DNA from 3 places in the Paenibacillus sp. Y568 genome. Region 2 is predicted to be linked to each of the others. Evidence: predicted binding sites of a transcription regulator. Region 2 holds the regulator's gene; each other region holds the start of a gene.
The links. Region 2 encodes Rex, which represses fermentation and respiration genes when NADH is low (regulators of the CRP and FNR family bind a similar motif). Its sites were predicted from a motif close to TTGTGAAATATTTCACAA; they were not measured.

Region 1 (7,999 bases), on a different contig from region 2:
CAGCATACTGCTGACCTGCCCAGTACAACATAATGACTACTGCTACCCCCACAGTCGCTTGACCAATGAGTTGTCTCCATCTCGCCCAAGTACTTAATTTACGATCAATCGCTGTGACTTCTTGTTCATCACTTTCATAGAGCTCAACAAACTGTGCTGGTCTACCACTGATCACCCAATCACTCATACCCAACACAGCATCTGTTAGCGTCTGATACAACCGACCACGTTTCTGTTGAGACTGCTTATTCTTCGTCTTCGTAAGCCACAAAGAGATCCACGGCAATACGAAGATAAGGATAAGAAGATACAAGGCCATGAACAGTGCAAATTGTACATCAAACTGTCCTAATGCCGTTATGGATATGGCATATAACAACAAGGCTACTAAGCTTGGGAAAATCGTACGTAAATACACATCCTGCAGCTTCTCAATATCTTCTGCCAGAATACCAAGGATATCTCCTGTACGGAACCGAGATGAAATAAATAACGCTTGAGGTTCTAGAATACGATACATCTGAACACGCATCTTCGATAGAATCCGCAGAATCGTATCATGCCCGACAAGACGTTCGACGTAATGAACAACAGATCTACTGGTTCCAAACGTTCTTACGATAACAATCTGCACATACACCATCAGGATATTCTCTGGCCGAAGAGCAGACTTAGAGATCAGATAACCTGATGAGAACATAAGACTACTTGCCGTAAATACCGTCAGGGCACCAAGCGCAACAATCACTACGAAGCGCCAAAAGTATGAAGTGATATAAGGCCGCAGCCATTGTTCCCGTCTCATAGCACACCCTCCAGTTGTGATCTAATTAATTCATAATACACACCTTTGCAGGCGAGTAACTCCTCATGGGTACCAATCTCTGCAATCTTCCCTTGATCCATGACAATGATCTGATCCATATCTGGCATCCAGTGTAGTCGGTGTGTCGCTAGAAACACTAACTTCCCTTCAAATAGAGAGCGCATCGTCTCCTTTAACTCATACTCCGTCTCAATATCCAAATGCGCTGTTGGTTCATCTAATAGTATAACGGGGCGATCACTAAGGAATGCTCTTGCAAGAGCCACTCTTTGCGCTTGTCCACCACTGAGTGTACGACCTCCACCACCAATGATCTCGTCATATCCATTAGGTAAACTATTCACAAGATCGGATAATCCAGCACTCTTAACTGCTTGCTCAACTTCTTCCTGGCTTGCGCTCGGCGTGTAGAACTTTACATTGTCAGCAAGACTGCTACTGAAGAGATACGGACTCTGAGGAATATATGTCATCTGATTCTGCCATGCTTCATCTGTTAAAGCAGGCAGCCGTTGCCCATTCAGCGAGATATCACCTGAAGAAGGTCGTAAGAAGCCACTTAGAACATCAATCAAGGTGGATTTACCTGCTCCACTTTCACCAATAATCCCAATCTTACGTTTACCTTGAATATGCACGGTCACATCTTCTAAAGAATGTGGGCCTTCTTCTTCATGACGCACATTTACATGAGATAACGTTAGTTCACTATTCGAATTCCAAGAATATGAGAATCCTTCAGGTAAAGTGACATCCACCTTGGGGATTGGCATGTCTATGATAGCTTGGATCGATTCTCCTGCCTCTTTCCCATTCAAGGTTGCGTGATAATCGGCACCCACCATACGAACAGGTAAGAAGTACTCAGGAGCTAGTATAAGGATCGTCAATGCCGTAACAAGCATCATATCACCATTCACTAGACGAAGCCCCAGACCCACCGCTACAGTTGCTACAGACAACATCGTAAAGAAATCTAGAGCGAATGAAGACAGGAAAGCAACCCGTAAAGTACGCATCGTTGCCTTTCTATACTTATCACTAACTTTTCCAATCGTCTGACTATGCGACTTGCTTCGTCCTAAATACTTCAATGTCTCAAGTCCACGTAAGGAGTCTACGAAGTGATTCGCTAAATTGCGGTAAGATACCATTTGGCTATCTATTTTCTTCCCAGAATACATACCAATTAGGATCATAAAGGCAATGAGAATTGGCATCGTAACTAACAAAATAATCGCGGATTGAACATCCTGTGTACATACATAAATGAAAAGAACAGCAGGTATAATGACAGTTGCCACCATACGCGGAATGATTAATTCTAAATACACCTTGAATTTCGATACACCGTCTAGAACGATTGTTACTAGTTTCCCTGTTCCTTCCGTCTTCGCGAACCGAGGTCCAAGTTGGAACAATTTATCCATCAACTGTTTACGCAATAACGCACCGGTATGCTCAGCATAGCGGTACGTTATTTTTTGTTGAAGGAAATTCGTAAGATGTCTAACCAGGAAAGCGGCTAGAAATTGAAATATATTTTCTTTCTGTTCTTGCAAAGCCCCTCCTGCGAAGAGGGCGGAGACAACTTCCGATAACGATCTAGCCATCCATAGAATGGATACACTTTGCACTAAGGTCAGCAGTGCCACCGCCGCAAGGACGGGTTTAATTCCTTTGAATCCTAAAAGATCGCGGCCCATTAGTATTCCAAATGATCTTTCGCGTTCACGCGTTTATGGAATACGAAGTAACTCCATACTTGGTATCCTAGTACAAAAGGAAGCAACGTAAGTGCGACGATGGACATGACCTTTAATGAATAGTGACCTGATGCAGCATTCGTGATCGTCAAGCTAAAGGCATCACTAACGGAGCTAATCATGACTCTTGGGAACAACCCGATAAAGATTGAAGCGACGGACACAGCAATAACTGCTCCTGTCATCCCGAAAGCCCAAGCATCTTTTTTTCGTGAAATGAAATACGCAGCTAGGAAGTACACAATGACTCCTACAACAGCAACTATGCTTAGAATCGTACCCCGAACTTCGAATACATCTGTGTTAAAGTACGTCATCACAGCAAAACCAACCAACAGAATAGCCAGAGGAATCAGAAGTTTCTTAGCCATTGTACGCGCTCTGTCCTGTAAATCCCCCAATACTCTTAGGGTAGTAAACATCAGACCATGTACTAAGCACAGAACAACTACCGTAATACCTCCAAGTAAGGTGTACACATTCACTACATCAAAGAATCCTGCATTCATATTCATATCTTCACCAATTGGAACCCCTTGGATCAGACAAGCAAATACAACACCGAACAGAAGTGGTGGAAGTAAGCTGCCTAAGAAAATAACGACATCCCACGTTTTCTTCCATACCTGAGACGCTACTTTACCTCTGAATTCAAAAGCAACACCACGTCCAATCAGAGCCAATAGAACAAACACCAGTGGAATATAGAACCCACTAAATAATGTGGCATACCAATGCGGGAAAGCAGCGAACATGGCACCACCAGCTGTAATTAGCCACACTTCATTTGCATCCCAGAAGGGACCAATCGAATTTATTAACACACGGCGCTCTGTATCGTTCTTGGCTAGAATCGATGTAGACATACCTACTCCGAAGTCAAAGCCTTCTAAGAAGAAAAACCCTACAAATAGTACAGCAATCAATAAGAACCACAACTCATTAAGAGACATGATTACCCTCCTTATCAAATGGGTCGTGAGACTCTTCATCATGGGAATCCAAATCATTTGGCCCCTTCTTGATCACACGAACAAATAAGTAAACTAATACAAATGCTAACACAGTATAAGCAAGTGAGAAGGTAATTAACGAGAATAACATGGAACCCGCTGATACGTTAGGCGAGATACTATCTTCTGTCTTCATTAAACCAAAGACGGTCCATGGTTGGCGCCCAATCTCAGTCATAATCCAACCTGCCCAGTTCGCGATAAATGGCAATGAGATCGCCCAGATCATCATACGCATAAACCATTTGTTACTCTGTTCCAATTTCTTACGGGCAACGAGATACACACCATACATACTAAGAAGAATAAGCGCTGATCCAGCTGCTACCATGATGCGGAAACTCCAGAACGTCGTACGTACAGGAGGAATATAATCACCAGGACCATATTTCTGTTCATACTCTGCTTGCAACTGATTCATCCCAACGACTTCACCAGAGAACTGGCTATAAGACAAGAAACTGAGTAGGTACGGAATCTTAAAGGTGAACCCGTTCTCTTTTTTCTCAGGATCTATGCTCGCTATAACAGTCCATGGCGCTGGATCGGGACTTGTATCCCATAGTCCTTCTGAGGCTGCCATCTTCATCGGTTGAGTATCAACTAGATATTGTGCTTGACTATGTCCAACGAGTGCGACACCAATCGAAGATACAAGCCCTATAATGATAGCAATAATGAAGGATTTCTTGAAAAACTGAACGTCTTTGCCCTTCAAGAGTTTAAATGCGCTGACCCCAGTAACCAAGAATGCACCCGTCATAAATGCAGCTAATATGGTATGCGGGAACTCAAGAAGCACCTGTCCATTGGTGATCAAAGCTAAGAAATCATTCATCTCGGCTCGACCATTATTTATCTCAAACCCTACAGGTCTTTGCATAAAAGAATTCGCAACTAGAATCCAGAAAGCAGATAATACTGTACCAAAAGCTACTAACCAGATACACATAGCATGGAGCTTCTTAGATAGACGATCCCATCCGAAAATCCATAATCCAAGGAATGTAGACTCCAAGAAAAATGCAAGTAAAGCTTCAACAGCTAGCGGAGCTCCGAATACGTCCCCTACAAATCTCGAATAATCTGACCAGTTCATACCGAACTGGAATTCTTGTAAAATCCCTGTTACAACACCAACGGCAAAGTTAATGAGGAATAGCTTACCCCAGAATTTAGCCATCTTTTTGTATTCTTCTTTACCCTTGATAACATACATTGTTTCCATAATTGCAATCAGCAATGCTAAACCAATAGATAATGGAACAAAAATAAAGTGAAACAAAGTTGTTGACGCAAATTGGATGCGTGAGAGCATAACCGGATCCATCAATTCAATCCCTCTTCCTTGTTTAAGTTTCCAATTCCTTATTCTTTCAGAACAAGGATAATAAATATCTTATATTTCACATTCTGTCAGAGACTCGGCTAAACAATGTGTGATATTTATCACACTTTTCGCTAAAATCACCCAACATTGTGAAGTTTGTCACACAATATTTAAAATTAGAACGAATTTTTATTGAAAAAAATCCAATTTATTTAAATTTATCTATCACAAAACCAATAACGCTGCTGTGATCTAAAACATAGATTTAAAGTTACATACTAACGAATAATACTAAAGTATTTCAATCAACCGGATATGGACCTATATAAAGACAATGATTCTAGTGTAATCAACGTCGATACCCTCTTATCTACCAGCGTTCATCGTATAGCTGAAGGTGATCTAACTCAGAAGCCTTTAGAGTTCAAAAGTAAAGACAAGTAGGCAAGTTAGCAACAGATATTAATATCATGATGGTTAATCTACAGAATCTCCGAAAGTGCTGATATGCATAAAGGAACAGCCCATCGAATAATCGATGGGCTGTTCCTTTATGCAGACATTATTCTAAGAATCTCGTTCCACAAAGTACTTGTTCGTCATATACCAAGCATCACCTTTATCGGTAGGAACCTTCCCTTTTTTCTTATCCATAAATACGATTTCTTTGCACTTTGAACAGAACCATTTGGTTGTGTAGTATTGCGAGAAAGTCGTATAGGTTGTACCACATTTGCAGTCAACCTTAAAGAATACAAGGTTTTCTTCATAAGCCTGAGAAAGTTGGTCTGTTTTCTCTTGCTCTATTCCGGCTGAAATAGGTTTAATGATATCCACATAGCTTGAGAAACGATTCTGTACCTTGAAATCAGCCACTAATTCTGGATTCAATCCAAAGAACTCTTTTCCGATTGTAGTAATAAACTTCAAGTTCGATTTATAGCTCTCTAACCATTCTTGAATTTGCTTATTAGATAAAGGTACTGTTCCCTTAATACCGCTATTCAAGGTATATGTCATGATGGATAAATTCTCGTTGTCTTCATAATACATTAATTCGTAAACCTCCTTAATGATATCTTTATTAATGTACTACTTCTTCAAGAGATAATCAAAAGGATGAATCAGGGAACGCTTCCTATCCTAGGTAAGCATTCACCAACGACTTATGAAGCCATATTACCCCATGAGGTCCGAAAGGCCTGTCTCCAACTAACAATATTCACAATAATAAGAATGACCATATACATGTATACCCCATAACTGACAAAAGTACTTAGGAAGTGAATGCCTGCGAATGCAGCCATGATAGCCATGAGAACAAATAATAGCATCCCTTCGCCTTTTCCAGAGACTAGATAGGGTTCTGAGAAAGGTATTGCCTTTCTTAACATACAAAATGAAATAACGGTATATACACATACGCTTAATAGAAACACGATAATATCAGGAATAATCCTCCATCCAAATACAATGGTAAAGACAATGCTTACTAATAGGAAAATGGGTAGAAATAATCTAACTAGTAGCGCTTTAAGACTACCTTTTAGAATAGGTGTTACATCTTGAACCGGCATAACCTTGTAGATCCATGCCCCTTTGTAACTATCGGAGAATTTCAACATCATAATCACAGATGGAACAAATAAGGCTGCAGCATAGATGAGTAAATAACTTTTACTTGACGATACCTCGCCCCATTCTTGAGTCTGTAAAAAGTTAAATAAAAATATAAATGGAAATACAAGTGAAAAACCTAAAGATGGATACACCTTCAGCTTGAAATTTCGGTCATTATGTATCATATCTGAGGTAAAACGGAAGAATACCCTTTCTTCCTGAGTGGAACATAGGAATCTCGATATTCCTGTTCCTTTAGTACGAAATTCCTCCTTTCTCGTCACACTATTATTTGATAGTTTCAGTAAATTCCTCTCAAATAAGGGCATGCACTTGACATAGATAAATATAGATACTAAAGGTACTAGTACAGCCATAAGAGAGAAAATAATAAAGACATTCGTCTTATTCCCATGAATAAAAAATTCAAATGGAGCAGCGAACCATACCGGAACAATAAAATACTGCCACCACTTTCCATCAAATACATAATTGAAGTCTACAATACTAAATAATCTTGATACGAATTGGTACCCGACCGTCATAATCAACGTTAAGCCAATCTGCACATAATTAATCATATCCTTTAGCTTCTCTCCATCAAAAAACTGAAGGACAACGAGGTATAACAGGGCTGTTAAGACCACAATAAAGATATCTATAAGCACGAGCTCAAAGAGAAAGAGCAATAAGAAAACAATGCCGTGACGGATCGTTCCTCCAATAAGCGGAGCAATAGAAAGTGATGCCGTTATAAAGAAAAGGTAAATACTGATGTGTATGATTTTGGCAGCTTGAATTGTTCTTGCATCTACAGGTTTTGAATCCAGAATCGTCTTATCTCGAATGTCTAGGAGAACCGATGAGAAGTCGGAAATTAAAGAGGTCAACACCATAAAGATCACAATTCCAAATACCGTACTCATTGTAAATATGAAGTTATCACTCATCATAACGACAGGTGCTAAGGCTAATGTACCTAACAACAGATATATCCACATTGATCGCAGAAACTTATTCTGGTCTTCATTCTCCGGCTTCTGGTGAGACGAATTCCCAATAACTGTAGGCACTCTTCTGCCATCCAACGTTAATTTGATCTGGATAATCCTTCTCATGATCACATAGTTAATTCCTAACTTCTCAAATAGAATCTGAAAACGATCCAATATCCTTAAGGCTCTGAACTCATTCATAATTTACACCTCATGCACAATAGAGACGATTCGTTCTGCTATCATTTTATGGTCATGAGATCCGGTGAGTTGGTTGAATACTTGCTCTAGAGACCCTTCCTTAGATTGTTGCTGAAGTTCGTGAAAGGTACCATCTGCTACGATCTTTCCATCATCTAATAAAATAATTCGATTGCTAATCTTCTCTACCACATCCATGATGTGAGAGGAATAGAAAATCGTCTTTCCTTGTGCAGCTAAACAAGCTA
Region 2 (7,999 bases):
TGAATGATATGTTGTTTGCTCTTCTTCCCGAGCGAAGTGATGCAGCTCCTGGTGAGACTGGACAATTCGTGCTTCGATTGCAACCTACAAAGAAACCAAAGGATTGGGAACTCTTGTCTGCAATTGAGAATCAAATATACGTAACGCTTGGAGAGGTCATTCGTAAATCGGAGAGAATGTTGAACGACATTAAAGAACTAGACGATTTCAACTCAGATAGTCTGATAACGGACATAAGCGGTCTGATTAAGGATTTATCGAGTGAACGCGAAGATCTTCACATGTTCATGGCGCTTAACGATTTAGGCAATGTTTACTGGATGGAGGCTAATGGACATTTCCGTAGCAAATCTCTACAATTGTATGCCGTGCCTGTCGATGTAAGCAAGCAGTTGAAGGAAGTGTTCTTCGATAAAAAGAAGAGTATTATTCTAACTTCAGCAACGTTATCTATCGAGAAATCCTTTCAGTATATGATTGAAAATCTAGGCTTACAAGAAGCATCAGATCAAGGTCGACTTGTAACAGTTCAGCTACCTTCGCCTTTTCGATATCGTGATCAGGCATTGCTCGTGATTCCACGTGACTTTCCAAGTGTTAAGGGAAGTGTAGGAGATGCTCTTTTTGTAGAGACGCTGGTGAAGTCGTTAGCTGACACAGCTATAGCTACGCATGGACGTATGTTAGTGTTATTCACATCCTATCGCATGCTTCGTCAAGTTTATGAACCATTACGTAATGAACTGTCTTCAAGTGATATAACGATACTCGGCCAAGGTGTTGATACTGGAAGTCGAAGCAAGTTGATTCGTCGTTTTCAAGACAGTAGTGCATCGGTACTGTTAGGAACAAGTAGCTTCTGGGAAGGTGTCGATATTCCCGGTGAAGCACTGACTTGTTTGGCCATTGTTCGACTACCATTTCAGCCACCGAACCATCCTTTGGTTGAAGCAAAGAGTGAACTTCTTAAGCAACAAAAGAAAAATCCATTCATGAAACTGTCGGTTCCGCAAGCGGTCATTCGGTTCAAACAAGGATTTGGTCGGTTAGTGCGTACTGCGAATGATAGGGGGATTGTAATCGTATATGATACGCGAGTAATCGAATCATATTACGGCAAACATTTCCTGTATTCATTACCTGGTCCTAAGATGGAGCATATGCCGACCAATCAAATGGTTCCACGGATTTCGGAGTGGTTAAGTGAAAGGGATCCTTCTTGAAGAAGGATCCTAAAGAGTTAATAATTAGGGGGAGCAAGAATGAAATCTGAAAAAATTTCAGAAGCTGTTGTACGCAGATTACCTGTATATCTGCGTTATCTTTCAGATCTTCAGAGACGTGAAGTAGCCACTGTCTCTTCACAGGAGTTAGGTCAAAAACTCGATTTGAATCCTGCACAAATTCGTAAAGATCTCGCTTATTTTGGAGACTTCGGACGTAAAGGTATAGGATATGACGTGGCCTATTTGATTGAGAAGATTGGTCATATCCTGAATCTCGATCAACAAATCAATGTGGTTCTAATAGGTGCAGGTAATCTTGGTCATGCTTTATCCAATTACAATGCTTATCTAAAGGAAAATTTAAAGATTATCGCTGTTTTTGATTCGTATGCTCCCAAGGTAGGTTCCGTTATTAATACGTTAAAGGTCCAACCTATGGAGGATCTAGTGGATACCATTAAGCAACAAAATATAAGAATAGGTATTATTACGGTTCCAGAAACAGAAGCACAGCATGTTGCAGATAAGTTAATAGAAGCTGGGATTAAGGCGATTTTGAATTTTGCACCTGTTGTGTTGAAAGCTCCAGCGGATGTTCGTATTCATGCAGCTGATTTCACAACGGATATGCTTAGTCTTGCTTATTATTTGGATAATGGAAAGGAAGAATCACATGACAGTGAACAATCAAACACAGAAATGGATCATTAAGAATGGTACGTTTGCTGTTCTGAATAATGAACAATCCGTTGTAAAGGGCTATATGCTTATTGAAGATGACCTTATAACGTATATTGGCGAGGACAAACCAGCTGATTCTGATCATATCCCCGTCGTTGATGGTACGCATCTTCTATTTTTACCTGGACTTGTGAATACACATGGACATGCGGCGATGTCATTACTAAGAGGTTATGGTGATGATTTAGCTCTCCAAGTGTGGTTGCAGGAAAAAATGTGGCCAATGGAGGAGAAGTTTACCTCAAAAGATGTTTATTGGGGATCATCGCTCTCTGTATTGGAAATGTTAAAAGGTGGAACAACTACTTTTCTAGACATGTATGATCATATGGATCAAGTCGCTAAAGTAGTGCAAGAATCGGGTATTCGTGCGGTACTAACAAGAGGTGTTATTGGGTTCTGTTCAGAAGAAATGCAACAACATAAACTTCAAGAAGCGATTGCCTTTGCAAAAGATTGGAACGGTCAAGCAGAAGGACGTATTACTACGATGATGTCCCCGCACGCGCCTTACACATGTCCTCCATCCTTTTTTGAGAAGTTTGTACAGGCAGCGCATGATCTAGATCTTCCGATGCATACACACATGTCTGAGACGCTGAGTGAAGTGGCACAGAATGTGACTGATTATGGTCTTAGACCTGTTCAACATTTAGAGAAACTCGGCATGTTCACACGTCCATCTCTTGTCGCTCATGGTGTACATTTGACAGATGAAGAAATTGACATATTAGCTGCCCATCAAGTGGGCGTGTCACATAACCCAGGAAGCAACTTGAAGCTAGCAAGTGGTATTGCACGGGTCACAGATCTATTGAAGGCAGGCGTAACTGTATCCTTAGGAACAGATGGTCCAGCGAGCAATAACAATTTAGATATGTTTGAAGAAATGCGTCTAGCAGCGCTTATTCACAAAGGTATTTCAGGAGATCCAACAGCAATTCCTGCTGCTGAAGCACTTCGAATGGGTACTAGTTATGGAGCCAAATCTCTATTTCTAGAAAACATAGGTAGATTGGCACCAGGTATGAAAGCAGACTTTATCGCATTAAATACCGATCAGGCTCATTTCCTACCACATACAGACTTCATCTCACATTCCATTTACTCTGCAAGTAGTAAAGATGTAGAGCATGTGTGGGTTAACGGCAAACAAGTTGTAAAGAATGGGGCTTGTCTTACTATGGATGAAGAGCGGATTCATCGTGAAGCTCAGTCATCTTTTGAAGGCTTATTAAACCGCTAAGATGATAGGCTATTCCTGATGAAAGGAAGTTCAGGTTGAAGAAGAACAAGAAGAGATGGATTTTACTAGGAATTGCAATCTGTGTGGTTGTATTGTTTGGACTCTATCGTTATTACATATATGTTATGAAGGACCAATGGAGCCAGGAAGACATCGCTATTACAGCAGCAAAGAAACAAACCGAATTAGTGAAAGTCACAAAAACGGACAAATCGGTGTGGGATAATGTAGTCTGGGTCATCGAAGGTAAAAATAAGGATGATCAAGCTCTTATCGTGTGGGTTCCATTCACAGATGAGTACAACGTAGACGAAACATCTGGGTCTGTGCATAGCGAATTTATAAAGGATGGATTATCTGAAAGACAGATTACTGCTATTATTCAGAGTGATCTTCCAAACATTGATGAGATTCGTTTACAGCTCGGGTTGTTTCATGGGACCCCTGTGTGGCAACTCTTTTACAAAGAGAAAGATCATTACTACTATCGATTCTATAGATTCAGTGATGGAACACAATTAGGAGAACAATATACATTACCCAATCGATAAAAATGACGATTCACCAAATAAAAGCTGACGAAATTATTCTATAAAGAATGATTCTTTCGTCAGTTTTTTTTGAATATTCACATAGAATTTTAAATATATCCATAATTTTTCGACGAAATAGTATATTCAATGTGATATACTAATTTGTGTACTAGCGGTATACGTAATTGTATATCAATTCAATTAAATCATAAGTAATTTAGACATCTATGGATATTGAAGGAGGCTGTTATATGAAGTTAAGAGTAATGCCAATTGCATTGACAGTTGTTATCGCAAGTTCGCTTTTGTTTGGCGGATGGTTTGTTCATAAACAAGTTACTCTTCAGAGTCCTCTACAAAAAATAGTGACAGATTATGACGGAGTGAATAATGCTCAATTAGATATTACCCGCGATGAGGTCGTAGTGAAACTAGATATTAAACCAGGAACTCGGTTACCAGGATTAGTTCATGAATTAATGACTGAAGGCAAATCTATCGTTGGTAAACGGTCACTTCAATTGGATGTTGTTGATCACTCGACGGAAACCATCGATGATTTCTGGGATCAGGCTATGTTCCCAGTGGCAGAGGCGATGGAGAATAAACGTTATACAGAGATTGTAGATAAATTGAAGGAAATGGAAAAAAGTTCGCCCGTGAAAGTGACAACTGAAATGGATGATACGAATGTATATATTAATTTAACTGAGGGAGAAGCAAGTAAATTCATCATTTTACCTCGTGATCCAGCAGTTCTGGGGGTGTGGAGTAATGCCTAAATTGTTGAAAGAAATAGTGATAGGTTTCGTACCCGTACTTCTTGTTTTTCTTGTATTTATCGGAGTGAATATTATTCCAATACTACTCGCAGTAGGAATTGTGGCAGGAGTTCTATTGTTGTCTAATGTTAAGGGTGGACTTGCTGTAGGTGCTGCAGGTGATCGTAAGCGTAAGAAAAAAGGACCAGATAAGCTCACTTTTAATGAAATTGGAGGTCAGGAACATCCCAAAGAGGAATTGATGGAAGCCCTCAACTTTCTTATTAGACATGAAGAAATTCAGAAATTTGGGATTCGTCCTCTGAAGGGAATTCTACTTACGGGACCTCCGGGAACAGGTAAGACCTTGCTTGCAAAAGCGGCTAGTCATTATACAGACTCCGTGTTTGTTGCAGCAGCAGGAAGTGAGTTTGTCGAAATGTATGTTGGTGTGGGTGCTGGAAGAATTCGTGATTTATTCCGTGATGCACGTAATCGTGCAACCAAGGAGAATAAGACCAGTGCCGTAATATTTATTGATGAGATCGATGTTATAGGAGGTAAGCGTGAGGGTGGACAACAGCGCGAGTATGACCAGACACTTAATCAATTATTAACAGAAATGGATGGCATATATAATTCCGACACTCCAAGAATACTTCTTATCGCAGCTACCAATCGTAAGGAAATGTTGGATAGTGCTCTTCTTCGTCCAGGTCGATTCGATCGGCATATACAAGTGGACCTGCCGGATAAGAAAGGGCGTAAACATATATTGGAAATTCATGCAAAGAACAAGCCTATACATGCAGAAGCTAGTATGGATAAAATTGCTGAAGAATCTTATGGATTCTCTGGTGCTCAACTTGAGAGTGTTATGAATGAAGCTGCGATTTATATGATGAGAGAGAGTAAAGTTGAGATCGAACAACGTCATATGTCGATGGCTATTGATAAAGTTATGATGGGTGAGAAAACGGATCGAGAGTCGACTCAGGAAGAGAAAAAGAGAGTCGCTATTCATGAATTAGGACATGCGATCATGGCTGAAATCGTTCGTCCAGGAAGCGTTAGTCAAGTGGCACTTAGTCCACGTGGTCAAGCTCTTGGATATGTTCGTCATAATCCACAAGAAGAACAATACCTCTATACCAAGACATTTCTAGAAGAGCAAATTATGATTGCCCTTGGTGGAGCTGCTTCGGAAGAAATGTACTATGGAGGTCGAAGCACAGGATCTAGTAATGACTTTGAGCAGGCCCTAAATATTGTACAAACAATGATGAAGTCTGGACTCACATCTTTAGGCATTATAAGTATGGAAATGGTAACGAAAGCTGAGTTAATGAAGGAGAATAATGCCATTTTAGAACAGCTTATGGAACGTACAAAAAGTACACTGGAACAGCATCGCAATATCTTTGATCAATCCCTAAATATCTTGCTTTTAGAGGAAAATCTTTCCGGCGAGCAATTTCGATGTCTATTTCGTGAAACTTCACTTTTACCAGCATAAATTATGATGCTGGTTATTTTTTTTTACTTTTGTTCCGTGCTAAGATATTATTATATGTTGGAGTGAGAATAATGTATTTTTCTAATGAAGGGTACAATATTGATTATCAGACACAGAAAGGGAGTTGGCATACCGTATGTTATTCAAGAAAATTGGTGTCATCGGCGGTGGCACGATGGGACAAGGAATCGCTGAAATGCTTGCTGCAAAGGGCATTGATGTATTATTAGTTGAGAAATCTGAAGAAAAATTAGATTATTCTTATAATATGATTGAATTGAATCTCGACAAACAGCTTGAAAAATGGGGGATCACACAAGCGGAGAAGAAGCTTATTCTTAGCAGAATCGAGAAAGTGGTTCATTTCGCTGAGCTAGGTACCTGTGATATGGTCATTGAGACTATTTCTGAAGATATTGAAGCAAAAAAACAAGTATTCGCTCAATTGGATCAAGTATGTCCTAATAATATAATTCTTGCCAGTAACACATCAACACTAAGTTTAACGGAACTTGCAAGTTCTACGATATATCCTGAACGTGTCATTGGAATGCATTTCATTCACCCGGTTGGAAAAGTAGATCTAGTTGAAATCATCCGTGGATTGAAAACCTCAGATATCACATTCTTGGAAACGAAGAAATTTGTAGAAGAAGTGGTGGATAAAAAGGGTATCATGATTTATGAATCTCCTGGATTCGTAACGTCACGATTAATCTGTTTGCTAATTAACGAAGCACTTCATACCCTTCAAGAAGGCGTTGCTTCTGCTGAAGATATCGATGATGCGATGCGTATTGGATATCAATTCCAGAATGGTCCTTTAGAAATGGCAGACCGTTTCGGACTTGATTCTGTACTTGCAGCTCTTGAAAGAATGTTCCGTGAATTTGGTGAATTGAAATATCGTCCTTCCACCATCCTTAAGAAGATGGTTCGTGCAGGGCATCTAGGTGTTAAAACAGGCGAAGGATTCTTCAAGTATGACAAGGATGGTGACCGGGTATGAAAGTATTAGTAATTAACTCAGGAAGTTCTTCTTTGAAATATCAATTGTATGATATGACAAACGAATCTGTACTGGCTAAAGGTCTTGTAGAACGAATTGGAATGGATTCCTCCATTCTGACTCATAAACCTACTGGAGGTCAGGAAATAACGGAAGTTAAAGAGATTTTGGAACATAATACGGCTATTCGTAAAGTATTATCTATGTTAACCGATCCAGAACATGGCGTAATTAAGTCCATCGATGAGATTCAAGCTGTTGGTCATCGCGTGGTTCATGGAGGCGAATCCTTTAAAGCATCTGCCCTTGTTGATGGCCCTGCGAAATCGGAGATTCGTCGTTTGTTCGACCTAGCACCACTTCACAATCCAGCAGCAATGATGGGGATTAATGCAGCAGAAATTAATATGCCAGGTATCCCTCAAGTTGTTGCATTCGATACTGCTTTCCATCAAGCTATGCCTGAGAAGGCATATTTGTATGCTATTCCTAAAGTTTTTTACAATAAGTACAAAGTTCGTCGCTATGGTGCGCACGGAACATCGCATGAATATGTTAGTCAGGTTGCAGCTGAATTCTTGGGTCAGCCTATAGAGGATTTGAAGATTATTACTTGTCATATCGGTAACGGAGGAAGTTTAACTGCCGTTGCAGGTGGTAAATCAATCGATACTTCAATGGGTATGACACCTCTAGAAGGTTTGATGATGGGAACACGCAGTGGTGACCTTGATCCTGCGATTGTACCATTTGTTATGAATAAGGAAGATTTGACTGTGAATGAAGTGAACTCCATGCTTAATAAGCATAGTGGACTTCTAGCGATATCTGGAATAAGCAGTGACATGAGAGAAATTACAGACGGTATGGCAGAAGGCGATCCGAATTGCACACTGGCATTTGAAATGTATGAATACCGTTTGCGTAAATATATTGGTTCTTATGCTGCAGCTATGAATGGTGTCGA
Region 3 (7,999 bases), on a different contig from region 2:
GCCGAAGTAATCCTTAAATACTCGATTTCTCTCAGAATCATTTGAGATATACGTTAGCAAAACATCAGAGTAGACGCCCTTTGCTTTTGGGTAGGTCTACTCTTTTTTATGTTGTATTTCTCTTGAATATGGTTTATGTTTTGATCCTTTTTCTGTATAAGTACAGCATTATGATGCTAATTTTGTGTGTGGCTAGATTCATTTTATTTTCTATTGTGAATTTTTCATATGTTGAAATATTATTTCGCAACTCTATCTTCATCTCATCCTATCATGTTTGTTTAGAAAGCCCTCATGTTATGTAATCCTCTATTATAACACTCATGTCAGAATAACTATTATTTTGAACCACTAAAATTGGCGTTGATTATTATCACGAAGCAATTAAATATACAAGTAATTTCGAAATAATCGATTCAATGCCCCTCCTCTACTAAGTAACTGACACAATCAAAAGGCCGGAATTCCTCTAGATTGAGGAATCCGGCCCTTTTTTTGTTGTGTCCAAGGAATAGCAACAAATATTCAATTGGATTATAGTAGTTGACTCAATTAACTTGTTCATTCAAATATCAACACTCTGAATCTCCTACTAATTTGAATCAACAAAAAGTTTAACGAGTCTTGTGATGTTTAAATATAGTTGAGAATTACATTTCACCTGAATTCGTGTTCATGATCCTTCAAAGGAGGAATACAAGGTTTGGTGTGTTTCAGTTCCTTTTACCCTTAATGGTGAAAGCTTGTCGCCAATTGCCGAGCAACTTTTTCCCCCTGGCCGATACAATCGGGAATGCCAACGCCGTCATACCCCGATCCACAAACCAAAAGTTGCGGATACTGCTTTTCTAGCGCCACCCGCAGATTGTGGACCCGTTCCAAATGCCCAACCGTATATTGCGGCATGGCACTATTCCATCGAGTCGTAAGTGCAAATTCAGGTTGGGCTTCAATGCCCATGATGGCTTTCAACTCCTGTTGAACGCCGTCCGCCAATTGGCTATCGCTCCAATCCACCGGAGCTTCAGCACCTAAACGTCCAATATATCCCCTTAGAAGCACCTTGTCCTGCGGTGCGGTATGGGGCCATTTGGAGGATACCCAGGTGGATGCGGTAATGAAACGACCTTCGCTTCGCGGAACAACGAAACCAGAGCCTTTCAAATCTATATCAAGCGCATCTTTCTGATATCCGAATACGACATTGGCTACCGTCACATAGGGGGTCTTCTCCAGCCCGTCGGCCTCGGGCAATCCCCCAAGTAGTTTGTAACTTTCATAAGCAGGCAACGCAAGAATAACGCCGTCTGCCACTAAGGATTGGCCGTCCTCTAGCGTGATGCGGTATTCATCCGCTTCTCGCAAAATTTTTCGTACCCCACACCCTTTCTGAATTTGCACACTGGATGCTACCAGCTCCTGCTCCAAACGTTCTACTAAGGAAGAAAGCCCGTTGCGAAAAGAAAGGAAGAAACTTTTTTGTACGATGGGCGGAAGTTCAAAGGGGAGTGGAGCAGCATGCGTTTTCCGGGGTACCTTTTTCTGGGCGAGCATCCCGAGTATCAGGCTGCGGTACTTTTGCTCCATTTCGGAAAACTGCGGAAACGTTGACAGCAAGCTTAAAGACTCGGTATCTCCTGCGTATATTCCGGCCAGAAGAGGCTCCACCAACCGGTCCAGCACCTCGCTGCCCAATCTTCTGCTAATAAAAGAACCCAACGCTTCGTCTCCGGCTTCCCGCTTGCGGGGAAGGAACAGATCCCCTGCCGCCCTGATCTTCCCTTTCATGGAAATCAGTCCGGTTTTGATAAACGGCCCGACTTCAGTCGGAATGCCGTAAGAGAGTCCCTTTGGCATTTTCGCCAGTTTCCCGTCATGCAGAATGTAATTACTTTTTGCCGCCGGGTCGGTTCCCACTAATTCGCTTTCCATCCCCAGTTCATGGATAAGCCGAATAATCGGAAGTTTCCTACCTAAGAATGAATCCGGTCCCTGTTCAATGACATAGCCATCTTTACGTGATGTGCGAATTTTTCCGCCCAAGGCATTGCTTTTTTCCACCAAAATAATGTTGGCATGAATATCCATTGATTGACACCATTTATTCACATAATACGCAGCGCTCAAACCACTAATACCGCCGCCGGCTATCACAATTCGTTTTTCCAAAACGAACAACCCCCGTTTTCTTGTACGTTAAATATCATTAAACATGGAAGAAGATGCGAACCTCGTCATGATTCATACAATTGAGGATGCTCTCCCAGACCCTATGCCGCCGAATGAGAAAGCTCGAAATATCGAATAACAGGAACAAGCTGCGTAATGAACATGGCCCAGAATCACTCCGGAATGTCATTCGACAGCTTGTTTTTCGGTTATTCATGCTTCTATTGGGACTCGGCACCTGTCAAATCACTAGCCATCGCCTGCGGGATGTATTCGCAATACGAATCACTTTCCAGATAGTCCCCCGTAAGGGCATAAGCTCGCGACCGTGAACCTCCGCAAAGTTCTTTGAAATCGCACACGCCACATTTGCCCTTAAGCAGAGATTTGTTGCGCAATTCCCGCATAACCAGCGAATTACGGTAAATATCCACCAAGGATTGCTCCCGTACATTACCGCAGACAATAGGCAAAAAGCCGCTAGGATAAACTTCGCCAATGTGACTGATAAACACAAAGCCGTCTCCATCATTAACCCCTTTGGGCGCCCGTCCCAGCAGATCCTCCCGTTTCAGGGGTTTTTCTCCCGCTCCCGCTATAGGCATTCCCGCGTTTCTACTTGCTCCCATCATAGCTTTCTTCTGCTGGAGAAAGACTCTTCGGTAGTGTGGAGCTTCCGTTGCTTTTACGCCGTACGGCATCTGGCCTTGCAACTCCGCCATCCATTTCATCACCTGCTCATGCTCTGCAGGCGAAATCATATCTTTCTCCATCCCTCGGCCTGTAGGCACCAGAAAGAAAACGCTCCACAGCACCGCGTTCATTTCCCTCGCCTTTTCCGCGATATTTGCCAAATCGTCGATATTGTACTTGGAAACAGTCGTATTGATTTGGATTGGCAGCTGCAAATCCTTTAGATATTCGATCCCTCTCATCGTCATTTCGTAGGAACCTTTTGTTCCCCGGAAATGATCGTGAATTTCCGCCGTTGAGCCGTCTAAACTAAAAGCCCACCGGGACAAGCCCGCTTCTTTCGCCTTGCGGATCGCAACTTCCGTTACCCGTGGCGTGGCGCTAGGTGTCATGGATACTGTAAGCTTTTTCTCTTCCGTTGCATATTGGATCAATTCAAACAGATCCGGTCTCATGAGCGGATCCCCACCAGTAAAAACCAACAGCGGACTATCCAAATTTGCTATATCGTCGATCAGGCGTTTGCCTTCCGTCAAAGAAAGCTGGTGCGGGTCTGCTCTATATTGAGCTTCTGCTCGGCAGTGTAAACATTTCAGGGCACACGCCCGCGTTACTTCCCAGATCACAATGAACGGTGACTGATTATAATCTCGATCTTGCCGAACGAGCATTCTCCCCATCCCTTTCTTTTTTCATGTACCAAAAATACCATAGCCCTCTCAACCCAATTGTGTTTCTCGTCACAATGTCACATTCCGTTTGCAAACCAAATAACGTCAAAAAAAGAAGTTCCCCAACATACGTATACGAAATACAGATATGATTTGATCTTTATTAATATAGACACAGCGGTTATGTTGCTAATATTGTTGTGACTAGATAGATAAATTCTGTAATCTATTGTGAAATTTTCATATGTTGAAAAACTAATCTACACTTTCACCTCCATCTTCCACCCATCTAATCCGATAACTAAGCAGCTGACACAATCAAAAGGCCGCAAGCATATGTGAAATATGCTTGCGGCCTTTATCATTCATTCATAAATATCAGATCTAGAAAAGAATCGATCAGCTGGGTGGAACTATCCAATCCTTTCTCAGATTCAGAGTGCTCTGATATATTCAGTTCCACCAGACCATGAATAAACGCGTACATGATTGCAGTGGACTGATTTGAGGATTTTCGGATATTCCCTGCCTTTTCCAGACACTTCTCTACTACCGTAAATATAACAAAAGCGGATTGAGCAATTTCCGGATACATTTCTTTATCCCATTGCTTACGGAACATCAATTGATAATGCTCTGGATTGTTAATGCCAAAATCATAATAAGTAAGCAAAATTGCATTCAAAAACGATCGTGGTTCGTTCGTGTTGTCGCTTAATTGGCGAATACTACTATTCAGTAATTCGAAATTTTCGGCTACAATGGCCGCCAGCAAGTCATCCTTATTTTTGAAATGTCTGTACAATGCACTTCGGGACAAGTTTATTTTTTGGCCGAGATCACGCATATTGATGGCATCGATTCCTTGCTGGTCAATGATTTCCCTTGTGACCTGAATCAGCTTTTGTTTGGTATCGTTATTATTTTTCATATATCCCTCTTGTGAAATAGATTCATTTTCCTTACATAAAAATTCTACCCCACTATGTTGACAAAGTCAACGTAATGAGGTTATACTCAATTCATGTTGACAGTGTCAACAAACTAAACATCCTTTTACTAACCATAACCAAGATCCTAAGGAGAGTGTATGAATTGAGTTCAGAACAACATCAAACGGTTATTATAACAGGCGGAAATACGGGATTAGGCTATGAATGTGCTAAACAGATTGCTAAATCTGACAACAACTATTATGTTGTTCTACCTTGCCGCAATGCGGCTAAAGCCAAACAAGCTGTAAATTCCCTTATACAAGAAACCCAAAACAACAACATAACCTCCATGGAATTGGATCTTTCATCTTTGGAATCCGTTAGAAATTTCATTGGAAATTTGTCCAAAATGGATCTCCCGCCCTTATATGCACTTGTATACAATGCAGGTGTACAATTTATTGATGATACACATTACACGAAGGACGGGTTTGAAAGCACCTTTGGCGTAAATCACCTTGGACATTTTCTCCTGGCTAATTTATTACTTGAACAAATGATACCTGAAGGCCGAATCGTGATTGTCAGCAGCGGAACCCATGATCCATTGAAAAAAACAGGTATGCCAGAACCTATATTCTTAAATCCTCAAACATTGGCCTTTCCTAACCCAACTAATGCAAACGAAGTAATCACTCTTATTGGCCGACGACGCTACACAACTTCCAAGCTATGTAACTTATATTTCACCTACGAGCTATCCCGCAGAATAAAACACGACACGGATAAAAAAATCACCGTCAATGCTTTCGATCCGGGAATGATGCCAGGAACGGGCCTCGCTCAAAGTTATACTCCTATTATGAAGTTGGTTTGGAACTATGTTTTGCCTGTTTTAACTTTGTTTTATCCGAATGTGAATACCGTACGCAAGTCAGGAAATGCATTAGCCAATTTGGTAACCGATAGTCAACTTGACCAGACTACAGCAAAATATTGCGAAGGCAAGAAACAAATTAAATCTTCCAATCTTTCGTATAACAATGATAATTGTAGTTCTCTATGGAAGGCTAGTGTAGAAATGTCTAAATTAACACAGGCTGAGACCATTCTGAAAGTCTGATAATATAAGAGTTGATGAATCTGGAAAAGGTCGGTTGGTAAAAGGTGCGCTATGTAAGAAGATGGAGTGATGGGATTCGTTATGAGGAAATCCTATCGCCACTGGAGAACAGAAAATACAAAGAGCCCGCGTAGCTCTTGTAATTTCACCCTTCGATGCAAGGCCATTACGGCTTCTTCCCAGGGCTCGAGGAATGGGGCTGCCGAATTTCAGTTAGAAGTTATCGTCAGACGCGCGTAATTTGTATTGATTAACGATAATAGTAAATGTAAAAAACCACTTAACCAACAGAATATTCTGCTGATTAAGTGGTTTATTGTAGAATGATATACTCGGACAGTCTATTTACTACGAATGAATAATAGCATCCACTTTTGCTTGCGGCGCCTTGTCGCAGCGTTTACATACCTTTACACCCGTCCCATCACTTGTGGTTCTTGGATAGAGTAGCTTAATTCGTGTGCTCTTACAGACTGGGCATGTACCGCGACCACGAGATGGTAAGTTCCATAGCGCATGTCCACGTTTTGTTTTCGCCATAAATATGTTCCTCCCTAAACTATGAACTTGTTTCTTATTTCAATTATGGATAAATAATCCATACCATTCAAGGTAGAGAATATGTTAAATAAATCTTTCCAAGGGTAAGAATCAGGTCTGACTCTGACTTCCATCAGGAAAGCGTTTGCAACCTTTTTGTAACCATTACCGTCTTAAATGTATATTAACTAAAGGTGGTGCAAATCTGTGTTCAACAAGAAAATAGGAATAGTCAGTTTAATGGTTGTCGTATTATCTTCTACCGTACATGTTCCACAAACACAAGCGGCGCCCGCGTTAGACACCGTACAGTTTCAAATTAACCAACATGCATATACGAATGGATCGGGACAACATTCCTTGCCTATTACTCCCTATATTCTTCAAGGCAACTCCATGGTTCCTCTTCGAGCTTTGGCCCAATCACTTGGTGCAGCCGTCAACTGGGATCAAGCTAACCAAACGGTAACATTAACAGGACAACCTTTCGGGCAGTTGAAAATGAGAGTTAACACGACGTTTGCGGTGAATGAAAATGGTGAACAGGTTGAACTTCCAGCAAGCATTAGGTTGGTACAAGGAAATCTGTTGGTTCCCGCCAAAAGTATTGCCTCTCTTATGGGAGCAACGGTGGAGTGGATCCCCTCGCCAAACACCATTACCATTTCTAAAAATATCGAAAACAGCGATAGCCTTCATTTCAACTATGACTTCAATACTGAAACAGAAGGCTGGGAAGGAGATTTTGCGGACCTTCCGGTCGATTACAACAAAGATATTTACGAATTACAACACACCAGAGAGCTTCTGCCCATTGATGGCGACAATAAAACGAATTATGGTCTTAAACTCAAAGGATCTAATCGAAGTGATGATCTATTCATGTTCCTCATTAAAAAGGTCGAGAACCTTACTCCGAATACCGAGTATCATGTCAAGCTTGATTTCAGTATGTATACTAGCGTAGCTGGTGGTTCATTTGGTATCGGGGGTGCCCCAAGCGAGTCCGTGTATGTGAAGGCAGCAGTGCTCAACAAGGAGCCTATGGCAGTTCAATTGGATGATGGCAGTGGGCTATACTACCGTATGAACATCGACAAAGGCAATCAATCCATGGGTGGCGCAGATGCAAAAGTATTGGGAAACATCACAAAGCCAGACTCCGATAAAGAAGGTTACCAACGCAAGAATTTCAGTCACACCGCTACGGTCACGACCAATGCCAATGGTGAGTTATTCCTACTTATAGGAACCGATTCTGGATTTGAAGGTCTTACAACGTTATATTACGACGATATCAAGTTAACGGCGACAGAGAAATAACGAATAAACAGATAAAAGGGGCGCACATCACGTATACATGATGTGCGCCCCTTTGTTTTGCTCCAATTTCCTCCACTACTTACTCTACTGCTGGCAGTTCCGTACTAGTTACACTAAGTTTCTTGGACTCAGGCCATAACGCTCGACGAAACAGGATCCCTCCCACGCCGATCAGGGTAATCACCAAGCCAAGAATCAAAAAGATACGGGCAGGACCGGAATGCTGAACGAACAGGCCTCCCACTAGTGGCGCTCCTATCATCACAGCACTCATCATCGTACTCTGAATCCCAAACACGCGTCCCGTCATATGTGGAGGTGTTTCTTTTTGTAGACAATAATTAAAAGTAATGATAGAGATCCCGTTGCCTGCACCCAATATAAATCCCAACAGAAGTACAGGGATCACCGTAACTCCCAACTGAAGTAGCCCTAGTCCTCCAACAGCTATGCCGATTAGTATATCCGCACTACCCATACGCCGACCATAACCCGTTTCTCGATTCGTCTTATTCATAGCCATAATCGTGATCACAGCTCCAATA

Region 1: the regulator Rex is predicted to act here: its motif matches at 5,083-5,100, upstream of AC1D7X_RS21420 (cytochrome ubiquinol oxidase subunit I).
Region 3: the regulator Rex is predicted to act here: its motif matches at 3,591-3,608, upstream of AC1D7X_RS17390 (TIGR04053 family radical SAM/SPASM domain-containing protein).

What each region holds. Positions count from the first base shown of each region.
Region 1 covers NZ_JCAIUM010000019.1:16,871-24,869, forward strand. The annotation lists gene cydC (thiol reductant ABC exporter subunit CydC) at 1-805, opposite strand, end outside; gene cydD (thiol reductant ABC exporter subunit CydD) at 802-2,532, opposite strand; gene cydB (cytochrome d ubiquinol oxidase subunit II) at 2,532-3,548, opposite strand; gene AC1D7X_RS21420 (cytochrome ubiquinol oxidase subunit I) at 3,535-4,935, opposite strand; gene AC1D7X_RS21425 (hypothetical protein) at 5,503-5,988, opposite strand; gene AC1D7X_RS21430 (hypothetical protein) at 6,102-7,751, opposite strand; gene AC1D7X_RS21435 (ABC transporter ATP-binding protein) at 7,755-7,999, opposite strand, start outside.
Region 2 covers NZ_JCAIUM010000001.1:85,064-93,062, reverse strand. The annotation lists gene dinG (ATP-dependent DNA helicase DinG) at 1-1,223, shown strand, start outside; gene AC1D7X_RS00390 (redox-sensing transcriptional repressor Rex) at 1,263-1,937, shown strand; gene AC1D7X_RS00385 (amidohydrolase) at 1,900-3,213, shown strand; gene AC1D7X_RS00380 (cell wall elongation regulator TseB-like domain-containing protein) at 3,249-3,764, shown strand; gene AC1D7X_RS00375 (hypothetical protein) at 3,998-4,528, shown strand; gene AC1D7X_RS00370 (AAA family ATPase) at 4,521-6,023, shown strand; gene AC1D7X_RS00365 (3-hydroxyacyl-CoA dehydrogenase family protein) at 6,160-7,032, shown strand; gene AC1D7X_RS00360 (acetate/propionate family kinase) at 7,029-7,999, shown strand, end outside.
Region 3 covers NZ_JCAIUM010000012.1:85,972-93,970, forward strand. The annotation lists gene hemG (protoporphyrinogen oxidase) at 730-2,169, opposite strand; gene AC1D7X_RS17390 (TIGR04053 family radical SAM/SPASM domain-containing protein) at 2,391-3,533, opposite strand; gene AC1D7X_RS17395 (TetR/AcrR family transcriptional regulator) at 3,895-4,464, opposite strand; gene AC1D7X_RS17400 (SDR family NAD(P)-dependent oxidoreductase) at 4,629-5,591, shown strand; gene AC1D7X_RS17405 (hypothetical protein) at 5,940-6,131, opposite strand; gene AC1D7X_RS17410 (copper amine oxidase N-terminal domain-containing protein) at 6,339-7,454, shown strand; gene AC1D7X_RS17415 (MFS transporter) at 7,534-7,999, opposite strand, start outside.